4 regions of the Rhizobium indicum genome follow, and region 3 is predicted to be linked to each of the others. Evidence: predicted binding sites of a transcription regulator. Region 3 holds the regulator's gene; each other region holds the start of a gene.
What was found. Region 3 encodes LexA, which represses DNA repair genes until DNA is damaged. Its sites were predicted from a motif close to TGTTCNNNNTGTGTTCNG; they were not measured.
Positions count from the first base shown of each region.

Region 1: the regulator LexA is predicted to act here: its motif matches at 2,222-2,239, upstream of FFM53_RS11585 (YifB family Mg chelatase-like AAA ATPase).
Region 2: the regulator LexA is predicted to act here: its motif matches at 3,049-3,066, upstream of dnaE (DNA polymerase III subunit alpha).
Region 4: the regulator LexA is predicted to act here: its motif matches at 5,231-5,248, upstream of FFM53_RS36415 (ImuA family protein).

Region 1 is NZ_CP054021.1:2,323,608-2,331,104, reverse strand. It holds gene FFM53_RS11600 (YraN family protein) at 1-344, shown strand, start outside; gene FFM53_RS11595 (cupin domain-containing protein) at 458-961, shown strand; gene gshB (glutathione synthase) at 1,208-2,155, shown strand; gene FFM53_RS11585 (YifB family Mg chelatase-like AAA ATPase) at 2,328-3,860, shown strand; gene FFM53_RS11580 (hypothetical protein) at 4,012-4,203, opposite strand; gene FFM53_RS11575 (hypothetical protein) at 4,626-5,342, shown strand; gene cysK (cysteine synthase A) at 5,577-6,539, opposite strand; gene FFM53_RS11565 (LysE family translocator) at 6,685-7,302, opposite strand.
Region 2 is NZ_CP054021.1:869,603-877,099, reverse strand. It holds gene proS (proline--tRNA ligase) at 1-112, shown strand, start outside; gene FFM53_RS04330 (lipoprotein-releasing ABC transporter permease subunit) at 128-1,432, shown strand; gene FFM53_RS04325 (ABC transporter ATP-binding protein) at 1,447-2,130, shown strand; gene FFM53_RS04320 (DUF5680 domain-containing protein) at 2,335-2,799, opposite strand; gene dnaE (DNA polymerase III subunit alpha) at 3,303-6,800, shown strand; gene FFM53_RS04310 (L,D-transpeptidase family protein) at 6,801-7,497, opposite strand, start outside.
Region 3 is NZ_CP054021.1:482,900-490,396, forward strand. It holds gene pdhA (pyruvate dehydrogenase (acetyl-transferring) E1 component subunit alpha) at 1-68, opposite strand, end outside; gene FFM53_RS02310 (FtsB family cell division protein) at 214-534, opposite strand; gene eno (phosphopyruvate hydratase) at 671-1,945, opposite strand; gene kdsA (3-deoxy-8-phosphooctulonate synthase) at 2,095-2,940, opposite strand; gene FFM53_RS02325 (VOC family protein) at 2,937-3,830, opposite strand; gene lexA (transcriptional repressor LexA) at 4,029-4,748, shown strand; gene FFM53_RS02335 (ComEC/Rec2 family competence protein) at 4,729-7,161, opposite strand; gene gltA (citrate synthase) at 7,452-7,497, shown strand, end outside.
Region 4 is NZ_CP054021.1:4,378,953-4,386,449, reverse strand. It holds gene FFM53_RS21235 (error-prone DNA polymerase) at 1-2,995, opposite strand, end outside; gene FFM53_RS21230 (Y-family DNA polymerase) at 2,992-4,506, opposite strand; gene FFM53_RS36415 (ImuA family protein) at 4,427-5,182, opposite strand; gene FFM53_RS21220 (sulfite exporter TauE/SafE family protein) at 5,624-6,373, opposite strand; gene FFM53_RS21215 (hypothetical protein) at 6,474-6,923, opposite strand; gene FFM53_RS21210 (RT0821/Lpp0805 family surface protein) at 7,196-7,497, shown strand, end outside.

The sequences.
Region 1 (7,497 bases), 1.8 Mb from region 3:
TCAGAAGGAAGGCGCTGCGCCGGGGCCGCATGTCGGAATATGTCGCGGCCGTCTTCCTGATGCTGAAGGGCTACCGCATCCTGGCGCTGCGACACCGCACCCGGCTCGGCGAGATCGATATCATCGCCCGCAAGGGCGATCTCGCCGTCTTCGTCGAGGTCAAGGCCCGCCATGGCGAGGCGGCGGCGGTCGACGCCGTCTCTGTCGCCGCACAAAAGCGGATACGGGCGGCAAGCGATCTCTGGCTTGCCCGCCAGGCGGATCAGGCCCGCCTTTCCCAGCGTTATGATATCGTGGCGATCATGCCGGGCCGGCTGCCGCGGCATTTTATTGATGCCTTCTGACCTCCTTTCGCCCCATCCGATTTCCGGATCGTTAAAATTTTAGTCCCCGCTTGAACGAGGTCCTTACGACTCTCTGCTATCGACTCGGTAGGGTAGCAATTGGGGGTTGTTTCATGGCCTGGAAGCTGATGCTTGCAAGTGCGGTCGCCATGGCCGCGCGCTCGGTGCCGTATGCCGTGGCGAAGCCGGCCGGAAAATCCTTCGTCGCGCATGCGAGCGATCTGCTGCCGCTGAAATCCACGCCGATCAATCCGGACTGGGTTATCAGCGGCAATCCGCAGGCCCGCACCGCCGAACATTCGCGCGGCCATGACGAAGCATCGCTGACGGCGATCTGGGATTGCACGGCGGGCGAATTCCGCTGGTATTTCGGCTGGGACGAGACGGTGATGATCCTCGAAGGCGAGGTCCATATCACCGCCGAGGACGGCACCGAACGAACTCTGCGCGCCGGCGACGTCGCCTTTTTCGCCGGTGGAACCTGGGCAAGCTGGCGGGTCGACAATTACGTCCGCAAGGTCGCCTTCCTGCGCAAGCCCTTCCCGAAGCCCTTGGCGATCGCCTACCGCCTCCGCAACATGCTGCGCAACAGCGGCAACCAGGGCATCGCCGCCTGATTTTCGCCGCCCATTCAAAGTGGCAGAGCGTCCTTAGCGCGTCCTGGTGGACGCGCGGCGCTAGCGCATAACCCCGAAAATCGGAATCGATTTTCGGAAAGGATTATGCGCCAATTCAAAGCAACAGAGCGTCCTTAGCGCGTCCTATTGGACGCGCGGCGCTCTGGCGACCGGAAGCCCTTGATTGACCGTTGCGTTTGAAATCTGGCCGACCTACATCTGTCCGGCATTCAGCGAGGGATGGAAATGGCCAAGATCACCAATGTAGCGGTCCAGATGGACCATGTCGCAGGCATCAATATCGCAGGTGATTCCACCTTCGCCATGAGCCTGGAAGCGCAGGCGCGCGGCTACAAGCTCTTCCATTACACCCCCGATCGCTTGAGTTTCCGCGACGGCCGGCTCTATGCCAGCGTCGAGCCGATGGTGCTGCGCGACGTCAAGGGCGATCACTACGAGCTTGGCGCGCCGGAGCGCGTTGATCTTTCGACCATGGATGTCGTGCTGCTGCGCCAGGACCCGCCCTTCGACATGGCTTATATCACCTCGACGCATCTGCTCGAGCGCATCCATCCGAAGACCCTCGTCGTCAACGATCCGGCCTGGGTGCGCAATTCGCCGGAGAAGATCTTCGTCACCGAATTCTCCGACCTGATGCCGAAGACGCTGATCACCAAGGATGCCGCCGAGATCCGCCGCTTCCGCGACGAGATGGGCGACATCATCCTGAAACCGCTCTACGGCAATGGCGGCGCCGGCGTCTTCCATTCGACCCGCGACGACCGCAATCTCTCTTCGCTGCTGGAAATGTTCGGCCAGCTTTTCCGCGAGCCCTTCATCGCCCAGCAATATCTGCCCGACGTGCGCAAGGGCGACAAACGCATCATCCTGGTCGACGGCGAATTCGCCGGCGCCATCAACCGCGTGCCGGCCGAGCACGACAGCCGCTCCAACATGCATGTCGGCGGCCGCGCCGAGGCGACCGAACTGACGCCGCGCGAACAGGAAATCTGCGCCCGCATCGGCCCGGCGCTGAGGGAGCGCGGCTTCCTGCTCGTCGGCATAGACGTGATCGGCGATTACATGACCGAGATCAACGTCACCTCGCCCACAGGCATTCGCGAGGTCAAGAAGTTCGGCGGCGCCGATATAGCAGCGCTGCTTTGGGATGCGATCGAGCGCAAGCGCGGCTGATCTCGCCTCCTGACCCCAAGCGTCTGCTGACCGGATACAACCCCGGTCACAGTGTATATCCGACTACGTTCCTTTATTGTTCTTGTTTTATTCCTCCTTCCGTGCCAGATTGCAACCGCTGGCCCTGAAGGGTTGCAGGCGCTATAAGAGTTTGCGGGCAAGGGATGGGCATATGGTCGCGCGTGTCAGTACGGTGGCATTTCAGGGCATCGAAGGTGTGCCGGTCGAGGTCCAGGTCATGGTCGCTCCCGGCAAGGTCGGAATGCAGATCGTCGGCCTGCCCGACAAGGCGGTGGCCGAAAGCCGCGAGCGCGTGCAGGCGGCCCTCCACGCCTCCGGCCTGGCGCTGCCGGCAAAGCGCGTGACGGTCAATCTGGCGCCTGCCGACCTGCCGAAGGAAGGCTCTCATTTCGATCTGCCGATCGCGCTTGCCCTGATGGCCGCTCTCGGCGCCATTCCCGCCGATGCGCTGTCGGACTTTGTCGTCGTCGGCGAGCTCAACCTCGACGGCACGATCGCCGCCATATCAGGCGCGCTGCCGGCTGCGATAGGCGCCAATGCGCTCGGCAAGGGGCTGATCTGCCCGGCCGAAAGCGGCGCCGAAGCCGCCTGGGCAGGCTCGGAAGTCGATATCCTCGCGCCGCGCAGCCTGATTGCCCTTGCCAATCATTTCCGCGGCACGCAGGTCCTCTCTAGGCCGGAGGCGTCGATCCGCGCCAATGCCGCGAACCTGCCGGATCTTGCCGAGATCAAGGGCCAGGAAAGCGCCAAGCGGGCGCTCGAGGTCGCGGCCGCCGGCGGCCATAATCTGCTGATGGTCGGTCCTCCGGGCTCCGGCAAGTCGATGCTGGCGGCAAGGCTGCCATCGATCCTGCCGCCGCTTTCGGCCGCCGAGCTGCTGGAAGTATCGATGGTCCATTCGATCGCCGGCCAACTCTCCGGCGGCAAGCTTTCCGATCGAAGGCCCTTCCGCACCCCGCATCACTCCGCCACCATGGCGGCCCTCGTCGGCGGCGGCCTGCGCGCCCGTCCGGGCGAAGCCTCGCTTGCCCATCACGGCGTGCTGTTTCTCGACGAGTTTCCCGAATTCACGCCGCAGGCGCTCGATGCGCTGCGCCAGCCGCTTGAAGGCGGCGAATGCGTCATCGCGCGTGCCAATCACCGCGTCTCTTATCCGGCCAAATTCCAGCTGATCGCGGCGATGAACCCCTGCCGCTGCGGCATGGCCGGCGAGCCGGGCCATACCTGTGCCCGCGGCCCGCGCTGCATGAGCGATTACCAGGCCCGCATCTCCGGCCCGCTGATGGACCGCATCGATATCCGCATCGACGTGCCGGCCGTCTCCGCTGCCGATCTGATCCGGCCGATGGCGGCCGAAACCAGCGCCGACGTTGCCCGCCGCGTCGCCCGCGCCCGCGAGATCCAGCAGGAGCGCTTCGAAAGCACAGGCGCAAAGGGCATCGGCACCAATGCCCGCTGCTCCACCGCGATGATCGAGAAACTGGCCGAGCCCGATGCCAGCGGCCTGCAGCTGCTGCGCGACGCCGCCGAAAAGATGAAATTCTCCGCCCGCGGTTACCACCGCGTGCTCAAGGTCGCCCGCACGCTGGCCGATCTCGACGGCAAGCCAACGGTCGGCCGCATCCATCTCGCCGAAGCGATCTCCTACCGCATCGCGGGTGAGAGGTTGACGGCGGCGGCGTAACAGATGGAGTGCCGAAACGCCCCGATATCCTGCGAAAACGAACTGACGAATAATCCTTGAGCGCGCTGGTCTTGATGCTGGACTTCGCAGTTTCCGCAATAAAATCCGGAAACTGAAAAGGGGCGACTGTCAGGCCGCCCCCAAATCCTCTTTAAGCTTGCGGGAAATCGGGAGGGAGATTTCCTGCCGGCGGAATGTTGGGGAACAGGCGCCCCTTCATTACGTCCGCAATGCGGCCTTGGTTGATCTGAAAATACGATGCGATGCGTGCATAGTTGTATTTCAGTCCACGGGCCAGTTTGATCACCGGAACCATATCCGGAGTTACCTTTCGGTCTTGCATGTCTCTTCCTTTGCTAAAAGGTTGCGACCGAATAACGATTGACGAGATTCGGCAAATGAATCATTGTCAAAATCGTTCAGATGTCCGTTACGCGGCCATTGTTCTGGCTCGAAACTATTTTCGAACCGGAGTGGAACCGAGGCATTCTCGCCCCGGCTCCTATCGCCCTTGCGGCGACTGCTGAATCTAACCGGGTGGATCAGACCCCGTTAGATCAGGAAGCGGTTGTTATATGGGCTCCATCGCATTCTCCGAATGTTGCGAATCGCCGAGGCTCCAACCTCGGCGATTTGTATTCATGCACATCATTGCATCGATTACAACGCCATTGCTCCGATTTTCCGCCAATTGCTAGTCTCGATTGCTTGTAATAATTGCTTCTGATATAAGCTGTGAAGAAGCAATTCAAGGAGCGCGCACATATGACCCAGAAACAAAGCCCTGGATACCCCAATTTTCCACTTGAGAAAGCAATTGATCTCGCGTCTCAAATCTTTGAAAAAGATAGGAAAAATGCCATCGATCGGGATGTGGCCGCGCAGCATATCGGCTACAGTGGCTCCAGCGGCGCGGCTGACAAGAGTCTTGGAACGCTTGCTCATTATGCCCTTGTAGAGAAAGCAGGAAAGGGTCAATTGCGTGTTACGCAGACTCTTGTCGATATCCTCTATCCTGACAGCGCGGAGGATAAACGTGCGGCGCTCCAGGAGGCAGGTTTTTCTCCTTCTATCTTTCGTGACATTAGAGCTCGATTTAACGACGGTATCCCCTCGGAAGGTGCTCTAAAGGGATGGCTGATGCGAGAAAATTTTCTTGATCGCGCCATCAATCCGGTAACAAAAGCGTATCTCGAAACGATGAAGTTTCTTGAGCAATCGAAAGCGTTCGAAAGTGGTGGCGATCAATCTGATTTAGGTGCAGGATTCAACGAGAGTTCTGAAAAATCGGAGAAAAATCAGATGCATACGCCCCAGACCATCGCTGCGGCCGCTCCGCCACCCGCTCCGTTTTTGGAGTTGAACAAAATCAATGCCGAGATCACGGGCGATACAGTCAGAGTTTCGGCTCTCCTCAACAGGGAGGGTCTTGAAAAGCTGGAGAAGAAAATTGCTGCCCTCAAGGATTTCTTGTCAGACTAGCTTGCGTGCTGCCAAAATCCCCGACACCGACCAAACTTCGACTCACGCTAACGGCACTTACTGTCGTCGCGCTTGGGTACGATTACAGCCGCGGGCTATGTCGGTCGCTCGAAGGCGACGAGTACCTCATCGCCGGTAAACGTCTGACGGCTGTGGCGTAACAAGAAGGGGCGCCGAAGCGCCCCGATACTCTGCGAAGATGATAGCCGGGAAAGCCCCAACCAAAGCCCAGCCTTAGCTCCCAAGCCCCTCGAACAGCGCCGTCGAAAGATAGCGCTCGGCGAAGGAGGGGATGATGATGACGATGTTCTTGCCGGCATTCTCGGGACGGATGCCGACCTTGATCGCCGCTGTCAGTGCCGCACCCGAGGAGATGCCGACCGGCACGCCTTCGAGCCGGGCGACCAGGCGCGCCTGTTCGAAGGCCTCGTCATTGGTCACGGTGACGACCTCGTCATAGATGCCGGTATCGAGGATCTTCGGCGCGAAGCCGGCGCCGATGCCCTGGATCTTGTGCGGGCCGGGATTGCCGCCGGAGAGGATCGGCGAATCCGCGGGTTCGACGGCGATGATCTTGATCTCGGGCTTGCGGCTCTTCAGCACCTGTCCGACGCCGGTAATCGTGCCGCCGGTGCCGATGCCTGAGACGACGATATCGACCGTGCCGTCGGTATCGTTCCAGATTTCCTCGGCCGTCGTCTTGCGGTGGATCTCGGGATTATCAGGGTTTTCGAACTGCTGCGGAATGACGGCATCGGGAAGAGAGGACGCCAGTTCCTCGGCCTTGGCGATAGCGCCCTTCATGCCCTTTGCTCCCTCAGTCAGCACCAGTTCGGCGCCAAGCAGCGCCAGCATCTTGCGGCGCTCTACCGACATCGTCTCCGGCATGGTGAGGATCAGCCGATAACCCTTGGCGGCGGCGGCAAAGGCGAGCGCGATGCCGGTATTGCCGGAGGTCGGCTCGATCAGCACCGTCTTGCCGGGAGTGATCTTGCCCTGGGCTTCGAGGCCCTCGATCATTGCAACGCCGATGCGGTCCTTGACCGAGGCGATCGGGTTGAAGAATTCAAGCTTGCCGATCAGGTTCGCCACGACGCCCTTTTCCCGCGCCAGCTTGTCGAAGCGCACGAGCGGCGTGTCGCCGATGGTCTCGGTGATCGAGGAATAGATGCGGCCGCGGCCAGGCTTGTGCGACATGGGTGCTCTCCCTTTGAAATCCTGCTCCTGAAATCGAGGGGGAGAATAGGGTCAAAGGCCCGTCTAGACCAGACCGCGTTCGACCTGGAGAGGCGATCAGGAGAGAAAAAAACCTTTGAAAACCGTTTCTTGCCGAATGTTTATTTCAGGCCGCCCGCGTGGCGATGAAGGCTGCCGTGCCGGCGAGGATGCCGGCCGCAACCCGGTTCAGCGCCTGCAAGGCCCGCGGCTGCTTCAGCATCGTGCGGGCCCGCGAGGCAAGCAGCATATAGGGCACGAGCACGACGATCAGCACGACGAAGGTGGTGGTGAGCAGGAGCGCATAGTCGCGCATGCCGATATTACCGATATCGATCAGCGTCGGCACCAGGGCGACATAGAAGAGCATCGTCTTCGGATTGCCGAGCGTCACCAGCAGGCCGGAGAGGAAAGACATGCCGATATTGGTGGATTTCCGCGCCGCGATATCCTGCGGCAGCAGCCCCGCCGTCCAGAGTTTCCAGGCGATGTAGCCGAGATAGAGGACGCCGGCGATCTTGATGGCGATGAACACCTCGGTAAAGGTCTGCGCCACGAAGGCAAGGCCGAGAATGACCGCTGTGAGATAGGTCATGTCGCCGAGCACCAGGCCGAGACCCATGAAAAAGGTCTCGCGGAAATTCGAGCCGAGCGCACGCGCACCGATCGCGGTAATCCCGGGTCCCGGAATGGCCGCGGCGATGAACAGCGCTCCGGCATAGGTGATCAGGACGGTGAGGCTCATCTTCTTAACCCTCAGGGCTTCCACCGCCCATCTATAGGCAAGCGCCGCTTCCTCATCAATGCTTTGGCGCTGATCGGTCCATAACCATAAGGAATAGGTCTGCTAGAGCATGTCGCGCAAAAGTGTGCAGCGGTTTTGCGAGAACGACATGCGTAAAAACAAAGACCTAAAGCGCGAAGAGCGAATCTGAAAGAT
Region 2 (7,497 bases), 390 kb from region 3:
CATCGCCGGCCCGCGCGCGGTCGCAAACGGCGAAGTGGAAGTGAAGGACCGCAAGACCGGCGCCCGCGAAACGATGACCATCGAAGCGGCGATTAATCGGTTCGTGGCTTAAGGAAACGGAGGCGAAATGGCAGAAGCAGCAGTGGACCGGAGTTCGAAATCCGGCTTGGGTCCGGCTGGCAAGCCATTTTCCACCTTTGAACGCCTCGTGGCGTGGCGTTATCTGCGCGCCCGCCGCAAGGAAGCCTTCATATCGGTCATCGCCGGCTTCTCCTTTGTCGGCATCATGCTCGGCGTTGCGACGCTGATCATCGTCATGGCCGTCATGAACGGCTTCCGCACCGAGCTCGTCTCGCGCATCCTCGGCATCAACGGCCACATGATCGTTCAGCCGGTCGACGGCCCCTTCACCGATTATCCGGTCCTCAGCAGCAAGCTCGCCGCCGTACCTGGCGTCAAGATGGCGCTACCGCTCGTGGAAGGGCAGGTGCTCGCCTCAGCCCAGGCCGGCGGCAGCACCGGCGCTCTGGTGCGCGGCGCCCGCGCCGAGGATCTGATCAAGCTCAAAACGGTCTCCGACAACATCAAATCCGGCGATATGGTGGGGTATGCCTCCGGCGACGGCGTGCTGATCGGCACCCGCATGGCCGACCAACTCGGTCTGCGCGTTGGCGATCTCATTACGCTGACGTCACCGGATGGCGACATTACGCCGATGGGTGTCAGCCCTCGCATCAAATCCTACAAGATTTCCGGTCTCTTCGAGATCGGCATGTCGGAATATGACTCCTCGATCATCTTCATGCCGCTCGAGGAAGCGCAGCTCTATTTCAATGCCGAGGGACTGGTGCAGTCGATCGAGCTCTTCGTCGACAACCCCGACGATATCGACGATCTAAGGCCCAAGGTGGAGGAAGCGGCCGGCCGCCAGATCGCCATCACCGACTGGCGCCAGCGCAACCAGACCTTCTTCTCGGCGCTTCAGGTCGAGCGCAACGTCATGTTCATGATCCTGACTCTGATCGTGCTTGTCGCGGCGCTGAACATCATCTCCGGCCTCATCATGCTGGTGAAGGACAAGGGCAGCGATATCGCCATCCTGCGCACCATGGGCGCCAGCGCCGGCGCGATCATGCGCATCTTCTTCATGACCGGGGCGGCGATCGGCATCGTCGGCACCATTGCCGGCGTTCTGCTCGGCGTTCTCGTCTGCGTCAACATCGAATCCGTCCGCCAGTTCTTCTCGTGGATTTCAGGCACCGTACTGTTCAATCCGCAAGTCTATTTCCTCAGCCAGCTGCCGGCCGAGATGGATCTGAGTGAAACGATCTCGATCGTCGTCATGGCGCTGACGCTCTCCTTCATCGCGACCATCTTCCCGGCCTGGCGTGCCTCCAGGCTCGATCCGGTGCAGGCCCTGCGCTACGAATAAGGAATGCCGCCTTCATGAAACGCAACGTCGTTCTCCAGCTTACCGGCGTCGAGCGCCATTACGGGCAGGGCGGTACGCTGCTCTCGATCCTGAAGGGCGCGGATTTTTCCATATCGAAGGGGGAGATTGTCGCTCTCGTCGCTCCTTCCGGCACCGGCAAGTCGACACTGCTGCATGTCGCAGGCCTGCTGGAGCATCCGGACGGCGGTGAAGTCAACATCAACGGCCATGCCTGTGACGGTCTGAGCGACGAGAAACGCACCGCCATCCGCCGCAGCGAAATCGGCTTCGTCTATCAGTTCCACCACCTGCTGCCGGAATTCTCGGCGCTCGAAAATATCATGATGCCGCAGCTGATCGCCGGGCTTTCCTGGAAGGAAGCCGGAGAGCGGGCCGGCCAGCTTCTCGATTATATGCGCATCGGCCACCGTGGCTCGCATCGCCCCGGCGAGCTTTCCGGCGGCGAGCAGCAGCGCGTTGCGATTGCTCGCGCCGTCGCCAATGCGCCGACCCTGCTTCTTGCCGACGAGCCGACCGGCAATCTCGACCCCGAAACGGCAAGCTACGTCTTCGACGCGCTGGAAGCGCTGGTGCGCCAATCCGGCCTTGCTGCCCTCATCGCCACCCATAATCACGAGCTCGCCCGCCGCATGGATCGGCGCGTGACGATCTCCGATGGCAAGATCGTCGATTTCTGAGACCGCGGTCCATGGCTGTCCGGTTAACGCCGATGGCTGCTCCTCACCCTAACCTACCGGGGTCGAGCCACTCGTCTCGCCCTGTCCTTCGGACCCCCGTAAAAGCGGGGCGAGGGAACGTGCCAAACGCAGCGTCGAGGTTAGAGAAAGCCGGTGCGGCATGTCCCTTCGCCCCGCGAGCGGGGAAGGTGCAGCGGGCCACGATCAGGGGATGACCAGCCCGCCGCGATAGTCGAGCACATAGGCCTTCTGGCCATCGACCATGATGCATTCGTGGCCGCTGAACCGCTCGCAGCCGCCTTCGCTGCTGTCGATATAGCGGCCGAACGGATGGTCGAATTCCATCCCGCCAAGAAACCGGCCCTCGCGATACATCGCAGAAAGTGCCGTCTTGATCACCGTTCCCGCTGCTGCGCCGTCGATAAGCTCAGGCGCAATGATGCAGCCGAAATAATTCATCGCCCAGACGGGCTCGTCGGCAAGCCACACCACTTCCTGTCCGGCGAAATCGGTCCCGCCGAAATAGCTGTCGAGATAGCGCCAGTCGCCGCGTTCGAAACCGATATCGTGGGCACCCGGCCGGCAGGGCACGCGCGCCACGCCGCCGCCGACATAGGTCGCAGCCTTCGCCTCCACGACGAATTCGTTCAGCATCGCAATATCGACCATGTCATTCTCCTCTCGGCCCGATGCTGGCAAATATGCCGCGGCATGTAAAGAACAAAAAAAGAACATATGCCGGAAATAAAGAGTCGCCCTGAGGAGGTCTGCCGCCTGAGTACCATGACCAATCTGCGGCGGATCGGGAAAGGGCAAGGCTGCTGCCGATCACATCGAGCGCCGGCCCTTTAGCCGATTCGTCGCCTATTTCCTGGGATTTTCAAACACAAGAAAGGAGGAAAAGATTCCTGTTGACAACGGAACATACATGGAACAAATTGAAAACATAACGAGTAAAGGAGAGCCCGATGACTGACATGATCCGTGATATCGCAGCATTCACCTCCATCGCAATGTTCGTTGCAAGCTTCTCGCTCATCGTCATGGCGCTCTAAAGTTTTCAGGGGACCGTATGGTAATCATGCGGTCCGGACGCGGGACTTCTTCTGGACATCATCGCCCTCTATGCCGACAATGCGTCCGATTCATTCGGGTGATTGGAAAGGCATATCATGGCGGATACGGCAAAGGGTTCAACGGGTGAGGCGACCGGCGGCACGCCAGGCTTCATCCACCTGAGGGTCCATTCCGCCTATTCGCTTCTCGAGGGCGCCCTGCCACTGAAGAAGATCCTCTACAAGGCGACCGGCGACAGTCAGCCGGCGATTGCGATTACCGACACCAACAATCTGTTCGTCGCCCTCGAATTCTCGCAGAAGGCGATGGAAGACGGCCTGCAGCCGATCATCGGCTGCCAGGTCTCGATCGACATGGAAGATGGGTTGGAAACGGAGAAGCGCGGCGGCCAGCAGGCACTGGTCAAGCTGCCGTCGATCGTTCTTCTCGCCGCGACGGATGCCGGTTATGAAAGGCTGGTCGATCTCGTCAGTCGGGCCTATCTCGGCGGCGAGAGCAACCAGGCCGTTCATATCAGCGCCTCCTGGCTGGAGGAGGCGGGCACGGAAGGGCTGATCGCATTGAGCGGCGCCTTGACCGGGCCGGTCGACGTGGCGATCAAGGAAGGCCATCCCGCTCAGGCGGAAGTCCGGCTGCTCACGCTGAAGCGTCTCTTCGGCGACAGGCTTTATGTCGAGCTGCAGCGGCACGGCACCTACGACAAGCGGCACGAACAGAAGATTATCGGGCTCGCCTATGCCCACGACCTACCGCTGGTTGCGACCAATGAGGCTTTCTTTCCGACACGCGACGATTACGACGCCCATGATGCGCTGATGGCGGTCGCGCACAACGCCATCGTCTCCGATGACAGCCGCTTTCGCCTGACGCCGGATCACTATCTGAAGAGCCGGGCCGAGATGGTCAAGCTCTTCGCCGACCTGCCGGAAGCGCTGGAAAATACGATCGAGATCGCCACGCGCTGCTCCTTCGTGCTGAAGACGCGAAAGCCGATCCTGCCACGCTTCACCGGTGCGACCGATGATGCCGAGGAGGCCGAACGCGCCGAGGCGAGCGAGCTGCGCCGCCAGGCGGTCGAAGGGCTGGACATGCGGCTTGCAACGCTCGGCATGTCGCCGGGTTACGAGGAAAAGGATTATCGCGAACGGCTTGATTTCGAGCTCAGCGTCATCGAGCGCATGCGTTTCCCCGGCTACTTCCTGATCGTTGCCGACTTCATCAAATGGGCCAAGCAGCATGACATTCCGGTCGGTCCCGGCCGTGGTTCGGGCGCCGGTTCGCTGGTCGCCTATGCCTTGACGATCACCGATGTCGATCCCTTGCGTTTTTCGCTGCTCTTCGAGCGCTTCCTCAATCCGGAACGCGTCTCGATGCCGGACTTCGACATCGACTTCTGCCAGGACCGCCGCGAAGAGGTGATCCGCTATGTCCAGGCCAAGTATGGTCGCGAGCAGGTGGCGCAGATCATCACTTTCGGTTCGCTGCAGGCACGCGCCGCCCTTCGCGACGTCGGCCGTGTGCTTGAGATGCCCTATGGCCAGGTCGACAAGATTTGCAAACTCGTGCCGAACAATCCCGCCAATCCGACGCCGCTGTCCAAGGCGATCGAGGAGGAGCCGAAGCTGCAGGAGGAGGCGGCAAAGGAACCGGTTGTCGCGCGGCTGCTCGATATCGCCCAGAAGATCGAGGGGCTTTACCGCCACGCCTCGACCCATGCCGCCGGTATCGTCATCGGCGACCGGCCGCTTTCCAAGCTGGTGCCGATGTATCGCGATCCGCGCTCCGATATGCCGGTCACCCAGTTCAACATGAAATGGGTCGAGCAGGCGGGCTTGGTCAAATTCGACTTCCTCGGCCTGAAGACGCTGACCGTGCTGAAGGTCGCGGTCGATTTCGTCGCCAAGCTCGGTATCAAGGTCGATCTCGCAGCCATTCCTCTCGACGACAAGAAGACCTACGAGATGCTGTCGCGCGGCGAGACGGTCGGCGTGTTCCAGGTGGAAAGTGCCGGCATGCGCAAGGCGCTGATCGGCATGAAGCCGGACTGCATCGAGGACATCATCGCGCTGGTGGCGCTCTATCGTCCCGGCCCGATGGAGAACATCCCGACCTACAATGCCCGCAAGCACGGCGACGAAGAGCTGGAATCGATCCATCCGATGATCGACCACCTGCTCAAGGAAACCCAGGGCGTCATCGTCTATCAGGAACAGGTGATGCAGATCGCCCAGGTACTATCAGGCTATTCGCTGGGGGAAGCCGACCTTCTGCGTCGCGCCATGGGTAAGAAGATCAAGGCTGAGATGGACCAGCAGCGCGAACGCTTCGTCGTTGGCGCCGTCAAGAATGGCGTATCGAAGCCGCAGGCCGACAATATCTTCGAACTGCTGGCGAAGTTCGCCAATTACGGCTTCAACAAGTCGCATGCCGCCGCCTATGCCATCGTCTCTTACCAGACGGCCTACATGAAGGCGCATTATCCGGTCGAATTCCTCGCTGCCTCGATGACGCTCGACATGTCCAACACCGAAAAGGTCAATGATTTCCGCCAGGATGCCAAGCGCCTCGGCATCGAGGTGATCGCACCCTCGGTGCAGACCTCCTTCCGCCCTTTCGAGACCGGCGACAACCGCATCTATTACGCGCTCGCCGCACTCAAGGGCGTTGGCGAATCCGCCGTCGACCATATCGTCGAGGTGCGTGGCGACAAGCCCTTTGCCAGTGTCGAGGATTTCTGCCTGCGCATCGATCCGCGTCAGGTCAATCGTCGCGTGCTCGAAAGCCTGATCTATGCCGGTGCCTTCGATTGTTTCGACATGGACCGCGCCCAGCTGGCAGCCGGCCTCGACCGTGTTCTCGGTTATGCCCAGCGCGCCCAAGAGAACAAGCTGAGCGGCCAGTCAGACATTTTCGGCAGCACGCTGACGTCGGGGCCTGAGAAGATCTCCCTGCCGCCGTTCTCGCCCTGGCTCCCCTCCGAGCGGCTGCTCAAGGAATTCCAAGTGCTGGGCTTTTATCTGACAGCCCACCCGCTCGATTCCTACAACCACATCCTGCAGAAGATGCGGGTGCAAACCTTTGCCGAGTTTTCCGCCGCCATCAAACAGGGCGCGGCCAATGCGCGCCTTGCCGGCACCGTCATCTCGAAGCAGGAGCGCAAGACCCGCACCGGCAACAAGATGGGCATCATCGTCTTTTCGGATTCTTCAGGCCAGTTCGAAGCAGTGCTGTTTTCGGAAATGCTGAACCAGTATCGCGATGTGCTCGAATCGGGAAAATCTTTCGTGCTGACCGCGACGGGCGAGGAGCGGCCGGAGGGCATCGGGCTGCGCATCCAGACGATCCAGTCGCTGGAGGAAAAGTCGCTGCAGATGCAGAAGGCGCTGCGCGTCTATGTCCGCGATTCAGGACCGCTGAGAATGGTTGCCGGCCATTTGAACGCCAAGGGCGATGGCCTGGTTTCCTTCATCGTCATCAAGGAGGATGGCAAACGCGAAGTGGAAGTGGCGCTGTCGGAGAAATACCGCATCACGCCGGAGATTGCCGCCGCCCTTCGCGCCGCCCCGGGCGTCGTCGACGTCGAGCTTGTCTGATCACCCGCGGGTGATTGTGATGAAATCCGTGCCTTCGCCGGTCTCCCGGCCGAGGCCGGTATCGGAGATCGTCAGCGTCGAGCCCGGCGCGATGAGGGCGTCGATCTTGCGGCGGGTCTCATCGGGGATGGTAATCCGGCTGAGCGAACGGGCGATCGGCTTGCCTGTGATGATCGAGCTTTCCTGATTGGTGATGCCAAGCCGCTTCATCGTCTCGCGGGAGAGATTGTTCTCGAGCGTGATACCGAGCCAGTCCGCTGTGCCGGCCTTTGCATCGACGGCATGCAACGTGAGGAAATGCGTGCCAAGCGCCAGTCCCGGATCGGCGATCGTCACCGGCGCTTCGAAGAGGGGCTTGAAGGCCTGCCGCACCATGATGACGCCGTTCGGCGGCTCGCCCTTGCCGGCCGCGGCATAGACTTCCCTGAGGAGTGTGTCGGAGACCAGGCTCCTGTCGGCGGCGAATTCCGCCGGCCGCAATGTCCTGAAAGCCTTGATCGCCTGCACGGTCGACGGACCGAGGAAGCCGTCCGGATTGCCGGCGGAAAAGCCGAGCTGGTTGAGGAGGGTCTGGATGTCGATCACCGTCTCGCGAAGCGTCCGGCGCGTAACGAGCATGCTGATCGGCTCAGATGGCGGCTCGGGTTCGGGCGCTGCAATCGGCAGCGCTGCCGGCATCGGCATCGCGGCCGTGTCG
Region 3 (7,497 bases):
GATGCTTTGGCTGCCGGTTTTGCTGCAGTTTTGCGGCTGGAAACGGTCGCGGTCTTTCGCGGCGCCATTCAACCCTCCCTATGGGTTTGTCGTTTCTTGGTGGCGCGTACCATAGGGAAGAAAATTGACCACAGCAATGCCATAATTGCATGGCTCGTATTCGGTCCTAAATTATTGGAAAAACTACTAAAATTCCAATTAACCTGTTTCCGGTTAATTGGAATAGTGGTTGAATACGACGATCTCGTCCGCGCGCGACATATTGAGCTGATAACGCGCTTTTTCGTCCAACATGTCCTTGTCGAGCGACCCGTCACTCAAGAGCGCGACCTGATTTTCCAGATGTTCGCGCTTCGCCTTCAAGATCGCAAGCTCTTTTTCACGCGCGACACGCTGATGCTCGAACGTCTCCGTCGCGCGCAGGCCGTAATCGCCATGAATGCAATGATAACCGAAATAGGAGAGGAAGGCGACCGTCATGGCCGGAATGACGAAGCGACCGATCTTTCTCTTCTTATGATGCTTTGTCCACATACACGCATGCTCTTGAACGCATTACCAATTCGTTCAATCTAACGCGCAGAGATTAACCGTTCGTTGACTCTAAAAAACGGGCAACAAAAAACCCGCGCCGGGAGGCGCGGGTCAAGCCATTGGAAATCAGATCCGATCAGCCGCGAATGATCGAGCGGCCGGCATACTGGGCCTGCGGGCCGAGGCCCTCTTCGATGCGGATCAGCTGATTGTACTTGGCAAGACGGTCGGAACGCGACAGCGAGCCGGTCTTGATCTGACCGCAGTTGGTGGCGACCGCGAGATCGGCGATGGTCGAATCTTCGGTCTCGCCGGAGCGATGGGACATGACGGCGGTATAGGCCGCCTTGTGCGCCGTGTTGACGGCATCGAGCGTCTCCGTCAGCGTGCCGATCTGGTTGACCTTGACGAGGATCGAGTTGGCGACACCCATGCGGATGCCGTCGCGAAGACGGGCAGAGTTGGTGACGAAGAGATCGTCGCCGACGAGCTGAGTCTTCTTGCCGGCCAGGTCGGTCAGCGTCTTCCAGCCATCCCAGTCGTCTTCGGCCATGCCGTCCTCGATCGAGATGATCGGATACTTGGCGGCGAGCTCGGCCAGATATTCGGCCATGGCGCCCGATTCCAGCGTGCGGCCTTCACCTTCGAGAACGTATTTGCCGTCCTTGAAGAATTCGGTCGAGGCGCAGTCGAGGCCGAGGCACATGTCGTCGCCCGGCTTGTAGCCGGCTTTCTCGATCGACTTCATGATGAAGTCGAGGGCCTCGGGCGCGCTCTTCAGGCCCGGTGCGAAACCGCCTTCGTCGCCGACATTGGTGTTATGGCCCTGCGCGGCAAGTTCCTTGCGCAGCGTATGGAAGACTTCCGAACCCATGCGCACGGCTTCGGCGATCGAATCGGCGCCGACCGGCAGAATCATGAATTCCTGGAAATCGATCGGGTTGTCGGCATGAGCACCACCATTGATGATGTTCATCATCGGCACCGGCAGAAGGCTGGCGGAAGCGCCACCGACATAACGGTAGAGCGGCAGGCCGGACGCCTGGGCCGCAGCCTTGGCAACGGCGAGCGATACGCCGAGGATGGCGTTGGCACCGAGGCGCGACTTGTTCGGCGTGCCGTCCAGCTCGATCATGATGTTGTCGATCTGGATCTGGTTTTCGGCGTCGATGCCGCCGATCGCGTCGAAGATCTCGGTGTTGGCGGCTTCGACCGCCTTTTCGACACCCTTGCCGAGGTAGCGCTTGCCGCCGTCACGCAGTTCGACCGCTTCATGCGCGCCCGTCGAGGCGCCCGAGGGAACGGCCGCGCGGCCCATGCTGCCATCTTCGAGATAGACATCGACTTCGACGGTGGGGTTGCCACGGCTATCGAGAATCTCGCGGGCGATGATATCGGTGATTGCAGTCATGGGTTCTTCCTGCTCGGTGGGTGATAAATGGTTCGAAACCTGTCTTAGTCGAAGGCGTGCAAATTACAATGCTGCAATAGCCTTCGGACCAGCGTTCGGATGTGGCCTATAGCACGATCATGTCAGACTGTTGAACGTCAAGCTGAACCTTAGGCCTTGGCGACCGCATCGAAGGCAAGCAGCTTTTCGAGAAGCCGCGGCATGTCCTTGAGATAGACCATGTTCGGGCCGTCGGAAGGGGCATTGTCGGGGTCCTGATGGGTTTCGACGAAGACACCAGCAATACCGGCAGCCACAGCGGCGCGCGCCAGGGTTTCCACGAATTCCCGCTGACCGCCGGAGGATTCGCCCTGGCCGCCCGGCTGCGCCACGGAATGGGTCGCATCGAAGATAACGGGCGCGCCCATCGCCGCCATGATCGGCAACGAACGCATGTCGGAAATCAGCGTATTGTAGCCGAATGAGGCGCCGCGCTCGCACAGCAGCACGTTCGGATTGCCGCTGGCATTGAGCTTCTTCAGGACGTTCTTCATATCCCAGGGAGCGAGGAACTGGCCCTTCTTGACATTGACGACGCGGCCGGTCTTGGCGGCGGCGATAAGAAGGTCGGTCTGGCGGCAAAGGAAGGCCGGGATCTGCAGGACATCGACGACCTTTGCCACCTCCCCGCATTGCTCGGCGGTATGAACGTCGGTCAGGACGGGAAAGCCGAATTCCTTCTTGAGGTCGGCAAAGACCTCCATGCCCTTTTCGATCCCGATACCGCGTTCGGCCGAAAGCGAGGTCCGGTTCGCCTTGTCGAAGGAGCTCTTGTAGACGAGGCCGATGCCGAGCTTTCCGCAAAGCTCTTTCAGCGTGCCGGCAACCATGAAGGCGTGGTCGCGGCTCTCCATCTGGCAGGGACCGGCAATCAGCGACAGGCGGCCGGTATTGGAAAAAGTGACCTGGCCTTGGCCTTCGCCGATCCTGACTTCGGAATTCGTATCAGTGCTCATCGTGTTTCCTCGAAGGCGAAGAGCGTGCCCTGCCCGGGCGCGCGCTTCACCAGAATGCGATTGTTCTTGCGCGTGTATGTCACCCCGTTAGCAGCCAAATGCGCTTCTGTCACGGCAAGATCGGCGACAGTGAAGAGGATTGCCCGGCCGCGCAGGCCGCGATCTGCGGATGAGCCGGCGATGTCGAAATAGGCCTCCAGCCCTTCCGGCGTCATCAGGCTGATTTTCGCATTCGATGCTGCGATATTGACGCCGAACCCGGTCTTCTCGACTGCCGATTGCGCCACGGCAAGGCTGACGAAGGCAGCGAAGGCGGCCGGCTCCGGCGTGCAAAGCGCGATCTCGATTAGGCCGGTGACGCCATTGGCATGCGTCTCCAGCGCGGCGCGGTCAGCCGGCAGCGTGACGCGCTCGACGGTGAAGAGCAGGAGATCAGGCGCGCGCAGGTCGCCGGCGAAAGCCAGCTTGAAGCCGGCAATCGTCTCGGAACCGTCCGGCATCGTCATCGGCCGGGTGAACTGCAGCATCTCGCCGGCGCTCGATCCGTTGCCGACGAAATTCTGATGATCGATGCCGGCATCCTTGCTGCCGAAAGCCAGCCCCGAAAGCCCCTCCTCGCCACAGCGGAAGCGAAAGGCCTGGTTGCGGGCGGTGAAGACATTGCCTTGCCGCGCTGATGCCTCGCTCTCCTCGACGCTCGCAATTCCGAGCGGCTCCAGATAGGTCTTGTCGGCAAAGAAGACGCAGGCATTCTCCGTTCCGAAGGGATGGCGCGCATCGGCGGCAACGGTGAAGCCGAGCTTGCCGAGCCTCTCGCGCGCCAGATCGATATTGACGACCGGCAGCACGACATGATCCAGCGGGTGCGGTTTGGCGGAGTGCTCGTTCATGATATCCCCCTCTCCTAACACGGCAGAGATGTGTGAGAGTGCCGCCCAAGGCAAGACTTGTGTGCCAATCCGGCGAATGAAAATAAAAATCTCAACGAGTTGGCGCCAAGTTTTACGGAAATTTAGCTACTTGCGGAACACATATGGAACATATAGTGTCTGTTCTGGATTTGTTTCAATCACGAGGTCACAACGTCGATGCTCACGCGCAAACAACAGGAGCTTCTCCTTTTCATTCATGAGCGCATGAAGGAATCCGGCGTTCCGCCATCTTTCGACGAAATGAAGGATGCCCTGGACCTCGCCTCCAAGTCCGGGATTCATCGCTTGATTACGGCGCTGGAGGAGCGAGGCTTCATTCGCCGCCTACCGAACCGCGCCCGCGCGCTTGAGGTCATCAAGCTTCCGGAGGCCTACAGCCCCAGCATTCAGCCCCGGCGCGGCTTTTCGCCGAGCGTCATCGAGGGCAGCCTCGGCAAACCTCAGCCGGTCACCGCCCCTGCTCCCGCAAAGCCCGTCGCCGACAACGGCAACTCGGTCTCCGTGCCGGTCATGGGCCGAATCGCTGCCGGTGTGCCGATCTCGGCGATCCAGAACAATACCCACGACATCGTCGTTCCGGCCGACATGCTCGGCTCCGGTGAACATTATGCGCTGGAGGTCAAGGGCGATTCGATGATCGACGCAGGCATCTTCGACGGCGACACCGTGATCATTCGCAACGGCAGCACCGCAAGTCCTGGCGACATCGTCGTTGCTCTCGTCGACGACGAAGAAGCGACACTCAAGCGCTTCCGCCGCAAGGGCGCCTCGATCGCGCTGGAGGCCGCCAACCCGGCTTACGAGACCCGGATTTTCGGGCCGGACCGTGTCAAGGTTCAGGGTAAACTCGTCGGTCTCATTCGCCGCTATCACTGACATTGGCTAGGCCCGATTCGGTAAAGCTGTTGCTGCGCCAGTCATAGGCGCGATGGCGCATCCATGGCCGCGACAATGCATCGAATGCGGTTGCGACCTCCAGGCCGGCGTCCGTGAAGCGCAACTCGATGGATCCGGTCCTGCGCAGCGTCTCACCGGTGAAGAGCGTCGCACCCGAGCGGCAGCTGTTGAAGCGAAGGCGGACCGAGGTCACGACGATATCGGCCGCGTCGCATGCCGGACCGAGATAGGCGGCATTGTCGATGACGGTTACCACCTGACCATTGGCGAGCCTTGATGTGCACCAGGCCTTCTTGACGCAGGAAAAGCGGTTTGCGTCTCCGCCCGCTGTGGCCGCCCGCATCGCGGTCCTTGCTTCGTTCTGCTGATCGCGGGAAAGCCTGACGCGGCGGTCTTCTCCCTCAGGCGGGATAGCAGGACCATCCAGCATCTTCGGCGGATCATGCCTCGGCAGGACCAGCGCTCTCTGCCACTGGTCGAAGATGAAATCCGGCGGTCTTTCACGGTTGGACGCCATGGCCGCCGCCTCGACGATTGCGACGAGACTGCCATCCTCCGAAATCACCAAATCCGGCGGACGGGGACCCGGCAGAAGCAGCAGGATGAGCGTTGCGACCGCGATGATCGATGTGCCGACATGGCGCAATCGGGTGCGGAGCAGCGTCAGCAGCAGAAAGCCTGCCACGGCGACGGCGAAATACCAGGCGGGCAAGCGGCCGACGTCTATATTGCCATCCCAGCCGGACACCGTCTTTGCGACCGCGATCACCAGATCGAGGCCGAATCCCACCACCTTCCAAGGCAAAACGTCCAGGCCGAAAGGCATGAGCAGCATCGCCAGCAGGCCGGCCGGCATGATGATGAAGGAGATGATCGGCATTGTCGCGAGGTTTGCCGGCAGGCCGTAGGCGGTCAGGCGATGAAAATGCTCGATCGAAAACAGCGCGGTGGAAAAACCGCCGATCAGCGAGGTCAGGAAGATGCCGCCGAAGAAGCCCGCAACCGTAACGAATGGCCTGATGATCGGCAGCTTCAGGAAGGCGTTTTCGCGGACGCGCCGGTCCTTCCACAGCTGATAGCCCGAGACCAGCGCCAATGTCGCTGCAAAAGACATCTGGAAGCTCGGACCCAAAACCTCGGACGGCGAAATGACGACGATGACGAGCGCGGAGAGAGCGACATTGCGCAGGCTGATCGACGGCCGGTCGAAGAAGACGGCAACCAACATGATGGCCATCATGATGAAAGCGCGTTCGGCAGAGACCGCAAAGCCCGAAATCAGGAAATAGGCGGTGACAGCGATGAGCGCGCCGGCGGCAGCGATCTTCTTCGTCGGGTAGGCCTCAGCAATGCCGGGAAAGAGGCTGAGCAGCATCCGGAAGCCGACGAAAAAGATGCCGGCCGACAGCGCCATGTTGAGACCGGAGATGGCGATGATATGAGCCAGGCCGGACTGGCGCAGCGCCTCCGTCGTTTCATTCGAGATGGCACGCCGCTCGTCCGTCACCAGAGCAGCGGCGAAAGCGCCGGTGTCGCCGGGCAGGATCGACCTTATGCGGTCACCAATGCCGCTGCGCAGCCGGTAGAGCCCTTCGAGCAGCGTTTCAGCCGTCGATCTGGCAGCCTGGGGACCAGCCTGCGCATCGACCTTCGTCGGTGCACCGTAGAAGAAGCCGTTGGCGCCGATGCCATCGAAATAGGCACCGAAGGAGAAGTCGTTGAGTTCGGGAAGTGCCGGACCTGCCGGCGGCGTCAGCCGCGCCCTGCCGGTAATGATATCGCCGATCTCGAAGGCCGCGTCCGCGCCGCGGGCGATGGCGGTGATGCGTTCCGGCCGCCGCTTCAGCTCCGGTGCCTTAGTGCCGGTGACCGCAAGAATGTAGCGCCACCGCCCGCGACCATCGCCTTCGCGCCGCTCGACACGGCCGGTCACCGTGGTCGTCACTGATGAATCGAGGATCACGGTCGAAGCCCGCCGGCTCTCGAACTGCGCCGTGACCATGCCGCAGACCACGAGCGAGAGCGCCAGCAGCGTTGCCCGCACTGCCGCCCGGCTGCGGCTGGCGATGAGAACCGCCACTGTCACCGCCGACAGGCAGAGCAGTGATGCAACGAGGGAAAAATCCGATGCCGCGAGAAACCAGACGGCTGACCCAGCGCCGAGGAAGACCGGCGAAAACAGCAGCAGGCGGCCGTGGTCCGCCTCTTCGCCCAGCATGCGCATGCCGGCACGCAGCAATTGCGAGGCTGCGGCCGGCAGCCGGTGGCGCAATGGTGTCGCCGACTGCGTCCGTGTCGGCCGCGTCACCACGACAGGTGGTGAAAAACTGGAGGAGTCGGCAAGGCCTTCGCCTGCTTCCGGCCGCAATTCGACTGTCGTCAACTCCTGCATGAACCGCCCAAGCCCGGCTGCGAAGGCGGCCAGAATGCAACCTCCAATCAAATCCGGCAAGAATAATCGATTGAAATATGAGGGAAAATCGCGAGCGCCAAAAGACCAGTCGAATCATCAGCTTCCGATATGCGTGCGGCTCATCGCTGCAGTGCCTAAAAGGTGATACCGCAATGCACAAAATGCCATCACGGTAACTTGGCATTAGCTTCGCGATCATATAGCTATCGGTGAGGACGCTTAACCCCTATGGCGCTTTTATGGCGCCACCGCCATTTCGGAGGATCAGCATGACGGATCAAAGCGCTACAATAAAAATCGGTGACAAGTCTGTCG
Region 4 (7,497 bases), 1.1 Mb from region 3:
GCATCGGGGCTCCCAGCGCAATCCGTCTTGACCGTTCGAACAGCTTGGGCCAGATGACGACGTTGGCGACGCCTGACTCGTCTTCAATGGTCATGAAGATCACGCCCTTTGCCGAACCAGGCCGCTGGCGCACGAGAACCAGGCCAGCCGCCATCAGCCACCGGCCGTCGCGGGCCGACCTCGTCTCCGCGCAGGTGACGATCCGGCGTTCCGCGAGCTCCCGACGCAGGAAGCTGACGGGGTGTTCACGCAAAGTCAGCCCGGTATGCCCGTAGTCCAGTACGACATTGTGCCCCTGTGTCATCTGCCTGAGTTCGACCGATGGTTCCTGCTGCTCCGCAATTGTTTTGGCCTCCCGCTCCGCAGCCGCCGCAAACAGTGGCAATGGCTCGTCACGAAGCGCCTTGATTGCCCAAAGAGCATCACGACGCTCCAGTCCGAGCGACGGCAGAAAGGCGTCCGCTTCCGCAAGCTCCACCAGCGATGCAGCCGGAATGCCGGAACGACGCCACATGTCGTCGACGCTATCGAATGGCTGATCGGCGCGGGCTGCAACGATCCGAGCAACGTCCGCAGTGGCAAGGCCACGCACCATCCGCATTCCCAGCCTCACGGCATGTCGGTCCGAGCCCTCGACTGGTTCCAGCGTGCAATCCCAACGGGACTGGTTGACGCACACCGGGTGAACCTCGACGCCGTGTTCCCTGGCATCGCGCACGATTTGGGCCGGAGCATAGAAGCCCATCGGCTGCGAGTTCAAAAGCGCCGCGCAAAAGACATCGGGATGGTGGCATTTGATGTAGCTGCTTGCATAGGCGATCAAGGCGAACGATGCAGCGTGGCTCTCCGGAAAGCCGTAGCTGCCGAATCCTTCGAGCTGGCTGAAGGTCTTCTCCGAGAACTCCGGCGTATAGCCTTTGCGGACCATCCCGTTCACAAGCTTATCCTTGAAGCGGCTCACGCCTCCGGTGAACTTGAAGGTCGCCATGCTCTTTCTGAGCTGATCCGCCTCACCGCCAGTGAAACCGGCACAAACCATGGCCACCTTCATGGCAGACTCCTGAAACAGCGGCACCCCCAGCGTTTTGTGAAGCACCGCTTCCAGTTCGGGTGTTGGGTATTCGACCTTCTCCTTGCCCTCCCGGCGACGGAGATAGGGGTGCACCATGTCGCCCTGGATCGGACCCGGCCGGACGATAGCCACCTGGATGACAAGGTCGTAGAAGGTCCGAGGCTTTAGACGCGGCAGCATCGACATCTGCGCTCGGCTCTCGATCTGGAATGTGCCGAGCGTGTCGGCCTTCCGGATCATCGCATAGGTCTTGGGCTCCTCCTGCGGGATCGTCGCGAGATCGAGATCGATGTCCTTCTCCTGCGCGAGAAGCGTAAAGCTCTTGGCCATGCAGGTCAGCATACCGAGCGCCAACACGTCCACCTTCATGAACTTCAGGGCTTCGACATCGTCCTTGTCCCATTCGATGACCTGGCGATCCACCATGGAGGCCGGCTCGATCGGCACCAGGTCGTCGAGCCGGTCATGGGTAAGCACGAAACCGCCCGGATGCTGGCCGAGATGGCGTGGGGCTCCCATCAGTTGTTGCGCCAGTTGAAGCGTCAATGCGAGACGGCGGTCGTCAGGGTTGAGATTGAGGTCCCTGACCTGCTTTTCGCCGACGGCTTCTGACCATGCCCATACACCAGACGACAGAGCCTTGATCAGGTCCTCGGGCAGGCCCAGCGCCTTACCGACATCCCGGATGGCACCCTTTGTGCGATATCGCGTCACAGTCGCGCAGAGTGCGGCCTTGTTGCGGCCATAAGTCTCGTAAATCCATTGGATGACCTCCTCGCGGCGTTCGTGCTCGAAGTCGACGTCGATGTCCGGAGGTTCGTCGCGTTCCTGGCTGACGAAACGCTCGAAGAGCAGATCGTTGGTTTCCGGGTCTATGGACGTGACACCGAGGACATAGCAGACGGCGGAGTTGGCGGCCGAACCGCGCCCTTGGCAGAGGATTCCTTGGGACCTCGCAAAACGGACGATGGAAAATACAGTCAAAAAATAGGGTGCGTATCGCATCGTTTCGATCAGCGCCAATTCATGCCGGATGGTCTTTTCGACGTGCGCTGGAAGGCCCTCCGGATAGCGGCTCGGCACGCATTCCCATACAAACTGCTCAAGCGATTGCTGGGTCGTCTTGCCGGGAACGATGGCCTCCTCCGGATATTGGTATGTCAACTCTTCCATGCTGAAGCGACAGCGCTCGACGATTTCAATCGTTCGAGCGAGCGCTTCGCGATACCGCGAGAAAAGCCGTTCCATTTCGGCCGGCGGTTTCAAAAACCGGTCCGCATGGCGCTCGCGTTCAAATCCAATATCGTCAATTGTCACGCGCGTTCTGATACAGGTCACAACATCCTGAAGCTGGCGGCGGGACGGCTCATGGAACAGCACGTCATTGGTGACGACGGTCTTGACCTTTTGCCGAACTGCCATGTCCGAAATCTCGTGCAGGCGAACCTGGTCGTTCGGTCGACGGCGCAGGCATAGTGAAACATAGGCCCGGTCTCCGAAAACTTCGGACATCTTTCGGAGTTGGATAGCGCAGGTCTCATCCGGCAGATCGGGAACAAGCATGCCGAGCAAGCCCTCGGCGTAGAGTGCAACGTCTTCAAGGTTCAGAATGCACTTCGCCTTGCCGCCGCGCGACTTGCCGAGGGTCAGCAGCCGCGTCAAACGCGAATAGGCCGCACGATCCGTCGGGTAGACCAGGATCGACATGCCGTCCTGCAGATCAAGGCGGCAGCCGACGACCATGCGGACACCGGTCGCTCGCGACGCTTCCAGTGCTCGAACGATACCGGCCAAGGAGTTCCGGTCGACAATGCCGAGAGCTTCGATGCCGAGTTCCTTGGCGGTGGCAAACAGCTCGTCGGACGAGGATGCGCCACGCAGGAAGCTGAAATGCGTTGTGACCTGGAGTTCGGCGTATCTCATGCGAAAGTCCCGTGAATAAACCACCGATGGGAGCCCGTGTCCGCGTCAACGCCGTCACCTGATCGGTAAATCCAGTAACGCTCGCCGGTCTCGTCCTCGACGGTGAAATAGTCGCGGACGGCGGTCCATTCGGATGTTCGCAGCCACCATTCCCCGAAGATGCGCTCGGGTCCGTCAGCTCGCTTCACACGCCGACGCTTGCCGCGCCAGGTAAAGGAAACGGGAGGATGGTCGGGGAGCAGCGCGATCACCTCGATGAGTTCCGGGCGGTCCAACAGGCGCACCGGGCGCGGCCAGATCATCGGCCACGTCTGGCCGTCTTCCTCGGCAACCGGTGAGACCCGCTGTACCGAGCGCTCCGGAACGTCGCTGGCCACTGGTGCCAGACGATAAATGCGTTGTGTTCCACGGTTACCCAATACGTCGATCAGCGAGGTAACGTCGACGTCGGCTGCCTCCACAAGACCGGAAACCATCTGCCTGTCCTTCAGCGGCTCGACCATCGTTGCGGCAAGGCTGAGCTTCTCGATACCGAAGCCGGGATCGATCCTCTCGATGCGATCATGGAGGAGTTTCGTCAGCCAGACGACATCTCGCACCGGCTTTGCCGTCCCCGCCCGCAGCGCCTGAATGGTGTTGTCAACGCGGTGGATAATGAGATCGGTGCGCCGGACACCAAGCCCCTTAGCCTGAAGTTCGAGACAGAGCTTGGTCACGAGCCGCGAGATGTATTTTCCGATGGTCTCAGCAGCGCCAATCGGCTCGGCGAAAGCACGATGGACTTCGATGATCTCCGGACAGCGGATGGGATCGATGGGCTCTGCTACGCGGCCGAACATCTGGTCGAGACGACGGCCGATCTCCGGACCGAAGCGAAGGGACAGTGGCGCACGCGGTGTCGCAGCCAGTTCGCCGACCGTTTTGAACCCGAGCGTGCGCAGGCCGACAATCGTCTCGGCACTCAACCGCAATGCCGAGAGGGGAAGTCGTACAACAGCGTCGGCCGTCTTCCATGTTGGAATAACCTTCGTCTCAGCCCTCATGGACCGCGCCAGCCCGAATGCGGCTCCCCAGGTGTCGGCAATGACAGCACGTGCTGGCAGACCGCGTGCAAGAAACCGGTTCACGAGACCGGACAGCATCAGCTCTTCGCCGCCTTGCAGATGATCGGCCCCTTCCGTGTCCATGACGATGCCATCAGGAGGATCGGTTGCCACAACCGGTGAATATTGAGACAGCGCCCAGAGCGTCAGGCGTTCGAGTGCAGCAAGATCGGCCGCCGGATCGGCGTCAACCATATGCAGGCCATGGACAAGTGCCTGTGCTTTTGCGCCTGCCATGCCAACGTGCAGGCCGACCTTTGCTGCGTTCTGATCGACGGCCGACAGCCAGCGTTTCGAGCCGCTCCGTGCGACAACGACGAGCGGGCTCTCAGCCGGTATGGACGGATCGGCGCGTCTGATCCGATCCGTTGCCAGCGTCGGAAAAAAGACTGATACGACCCTGGGCATCACATGCACCTACTTCAAAATCCGCACTTTCACCTGCCTTGACCCTGATCAGTTCCGCCAGCCATCGCGCCCGGCCGATACCTGGAACCCGAAGCGGCTCGGACGGCAGAACCGATATTCGCCACCGTGTTGCCGCAGCTGTCGGATGCCCAAAATCTCCGGCCTCGGTCTGCCGCCGCCATCGTCGGATCACCAGACCGATGGTCCCGGACCCTTCGGCGGCAAGTTGAAGGCGGCGCGAAGCTACCATCGGCAACCGGACCAGTTCGGCGACGACAGCTGCAAGCCCTCCGAACCTCAAGGCTTCTTCGAAGGCTTCGAGGACATATTCCTCACGGATCGCTTCGACATAGATCACACGATCAGGGTGGAGGCCGACCTGTGCCAGCGCCGGGGCAAAAAGATCAGGGCGAGCGAGACACCAAACCACCTTGCCCTTGGTACGGGCCGCGACACCGGCAACAAAAAGCGCGGCTGCGGCCCCATCAACCGACCCTGCCCCACCTCCGGCGAATTCGTGGATCGCGCCATATGCCAGTCCGCCGCCCGGAAGCCGCTCATCGATCTCGGAAACACCAAATGGCAGGACCGTTTTAGGGCGAGCCACCGCGCCTTCGAGATGCTGGATGCGGTCTCGAAGATCGCAAATGATGGGGTTCGCGCCGTTCTGCGCCATTCGAAGCCTTCTTCAAAATCAGGTTTTCATCTCACTCGAAAGCGAGTACGTTCTCTATTTGTTCCTTTGGGCAATGTGAGTCAATGTACATATGCTGGCGAGTGCTCCGCGAACTGCAACCTTTCCCCATGCTGCTGAAGCGGAAGGACGAATGGATTCAATCTCGTAACGAGGAACCGTCCACAGCCACTGAAAAGTCATCGAAGAAAAATACCTACGGTGAATTCATCTCGCTCCGCGACGTTGTCGCCTCGAAGAACCAACTCTAAAGATTGGCTGCCCGGGAGCCAGTGGTGCCGTAGGCGGTTGCGGCCGCCCGGTGCATGGCGGCCATCTCTCGATAGGCCACGCCGACTGTCGGGCGCTGGCTCCCGTTTTTGGGACATCCAAAGCTGGATGTTCCGGGGTTAAAGCCTGCCTCGCTGGGTGCCGGACCTCCGCTCAAAGGTAAGCTCGCGAAAAGAACACCGCGGTCGTTAAAAAGGCGACCGTGAGGGTTAGCACCCGAACGACCGATGATGGCAGCCTACGTCCGATGTGGGCTCCGATCCATCCGCCGATAACGGCTCCAATCGTCATGGGAATGCACTCCTGCCATACGATTGCCCCAGCAACCACGAAGACGACGACGGCGACCGCGTTGGCGGCAGTGACCATCACCATTCTTGTCGGATTCAGGCTCTTGATGGCCCCGCCCCCGAGCGCGCTCCATGCCGCAAGCATCATAAGACCCACCGCGCCGCCAAAATAGCCGCCATAAAGACCGAGAAAGAATTGAACCGTTGCGAAGGTCAGAACACTCGGACGTGCCTGCGTCCGGAATACGGCGCTGACCCTCGGACCTGCCGCCAGCATCAATGTCGCCACCAGCAAAAGCCATGGCAGGATACCATCGAAAATCCTCGATGGGGTTAGCAGCAATAGAATGCTTCCGGCCACACCACCCACAACCGTCACGATAGCAATGGGCACGACATTGACACCGCACACACTCCTAACCCCGTCACGGTAGACCCACGAGCTCGCCATGCCGCCGGGAAACAAGGCTAAGGTGCTTGTCGCGTTTGCGGCTACCGACGGCACTCCGACCGATATCAGCGCAGGCAGGGATACGAACGACCCGCCGCCCGCCAACGCATTCATGCTACCTGCTAACAGGCCAGCAAGGAAAAGAAGCATGATATCGTACATGTTCAGGTCGCCTTAGCCCCCAAGCCTGAGTCCGGCCGAGCCTCTCGTCCAATGCCGCCGACAAATCGCCGCACGCCGTTGCGCGTTCAGAAGAGCAACATCAATCCTGGTTTGGTATTGGCTTGCCCTCGTAGCGCACGCGAAAATTTCTTCTGTGAAAATCCTGCTCGAAGCAGACGAAGACGAGTTCCAGGTCATTGGCGCTGTCGCGCTTGCCAAGGAGGCTGAGCGTGACAACGATAACGCCGCTGTATCCGCGCGTCAGGCGGAAAGCCGCGTTACGGATCTCAGTCCCTTTTGGATCCCCCCGGTCGTCGCGGCGCTCATAGATGACCCAGAAGCGGGCAGCATCCCAAGTCTGCCGTAGGATTTGGCTGACCTCTGCCTTGAACTCCTCGGCATGCATTGCCGGCCCCCAAGACAATGCCGTCTCGCCCGCATCGCGAACGACATTGAGGTAACCGTCATATTGGTAAGGGCCTGACAGTGACCGTTCGATCATCGCGAATGCCGAGTTTTCGCTGATTGTTGTTTTGAAGAGAATGGCCATCGAATCGCTGCATTTCAATAATGACCTTTCGGTCAGACGGCGAGATTAATGAGTGTCGGCTGAACGAGCAACGGAGACTTGGTCATAGAGGTAATCGTCGCGAACGGTTCAAACGCGGAGAGATCATTGTCCGGCCGTGCTCATTGAAGGTCTCTTGCCCCTTTGGAGAACACGTTCGCGCCGTCTCAAAGCGATGCGCTTTCTTCAGACCTCGCAACATCGTGAACCATAAGTAACTTGAAACACAATAAGCAAAGCGCTTTATCCGACCGATGAATCTGAAGCACTCCATCTCGGCAATCAGTATCGCGGCTTTGGCGGCATGCTCGCATATCGACCCGCTTGAGACGCCCCTCGCCCAGTCAGCAATTCAGCACCAGACGCCTTTGACCGATCAAGCCGTGATCGCAGATACGGTGGGTCACAGTGCCGTCGGTGCAACGGCGCTTGCTTGGGCGAACCCATCGACGGGCAGCGCGGGTGTTATCGAACAGATCGATGCCAGTAACGATGGGCCTGACGGATGTCGCGGTTTTGTAACCAGTCGGCAATCTCTCGACGGCATCACGCGCTT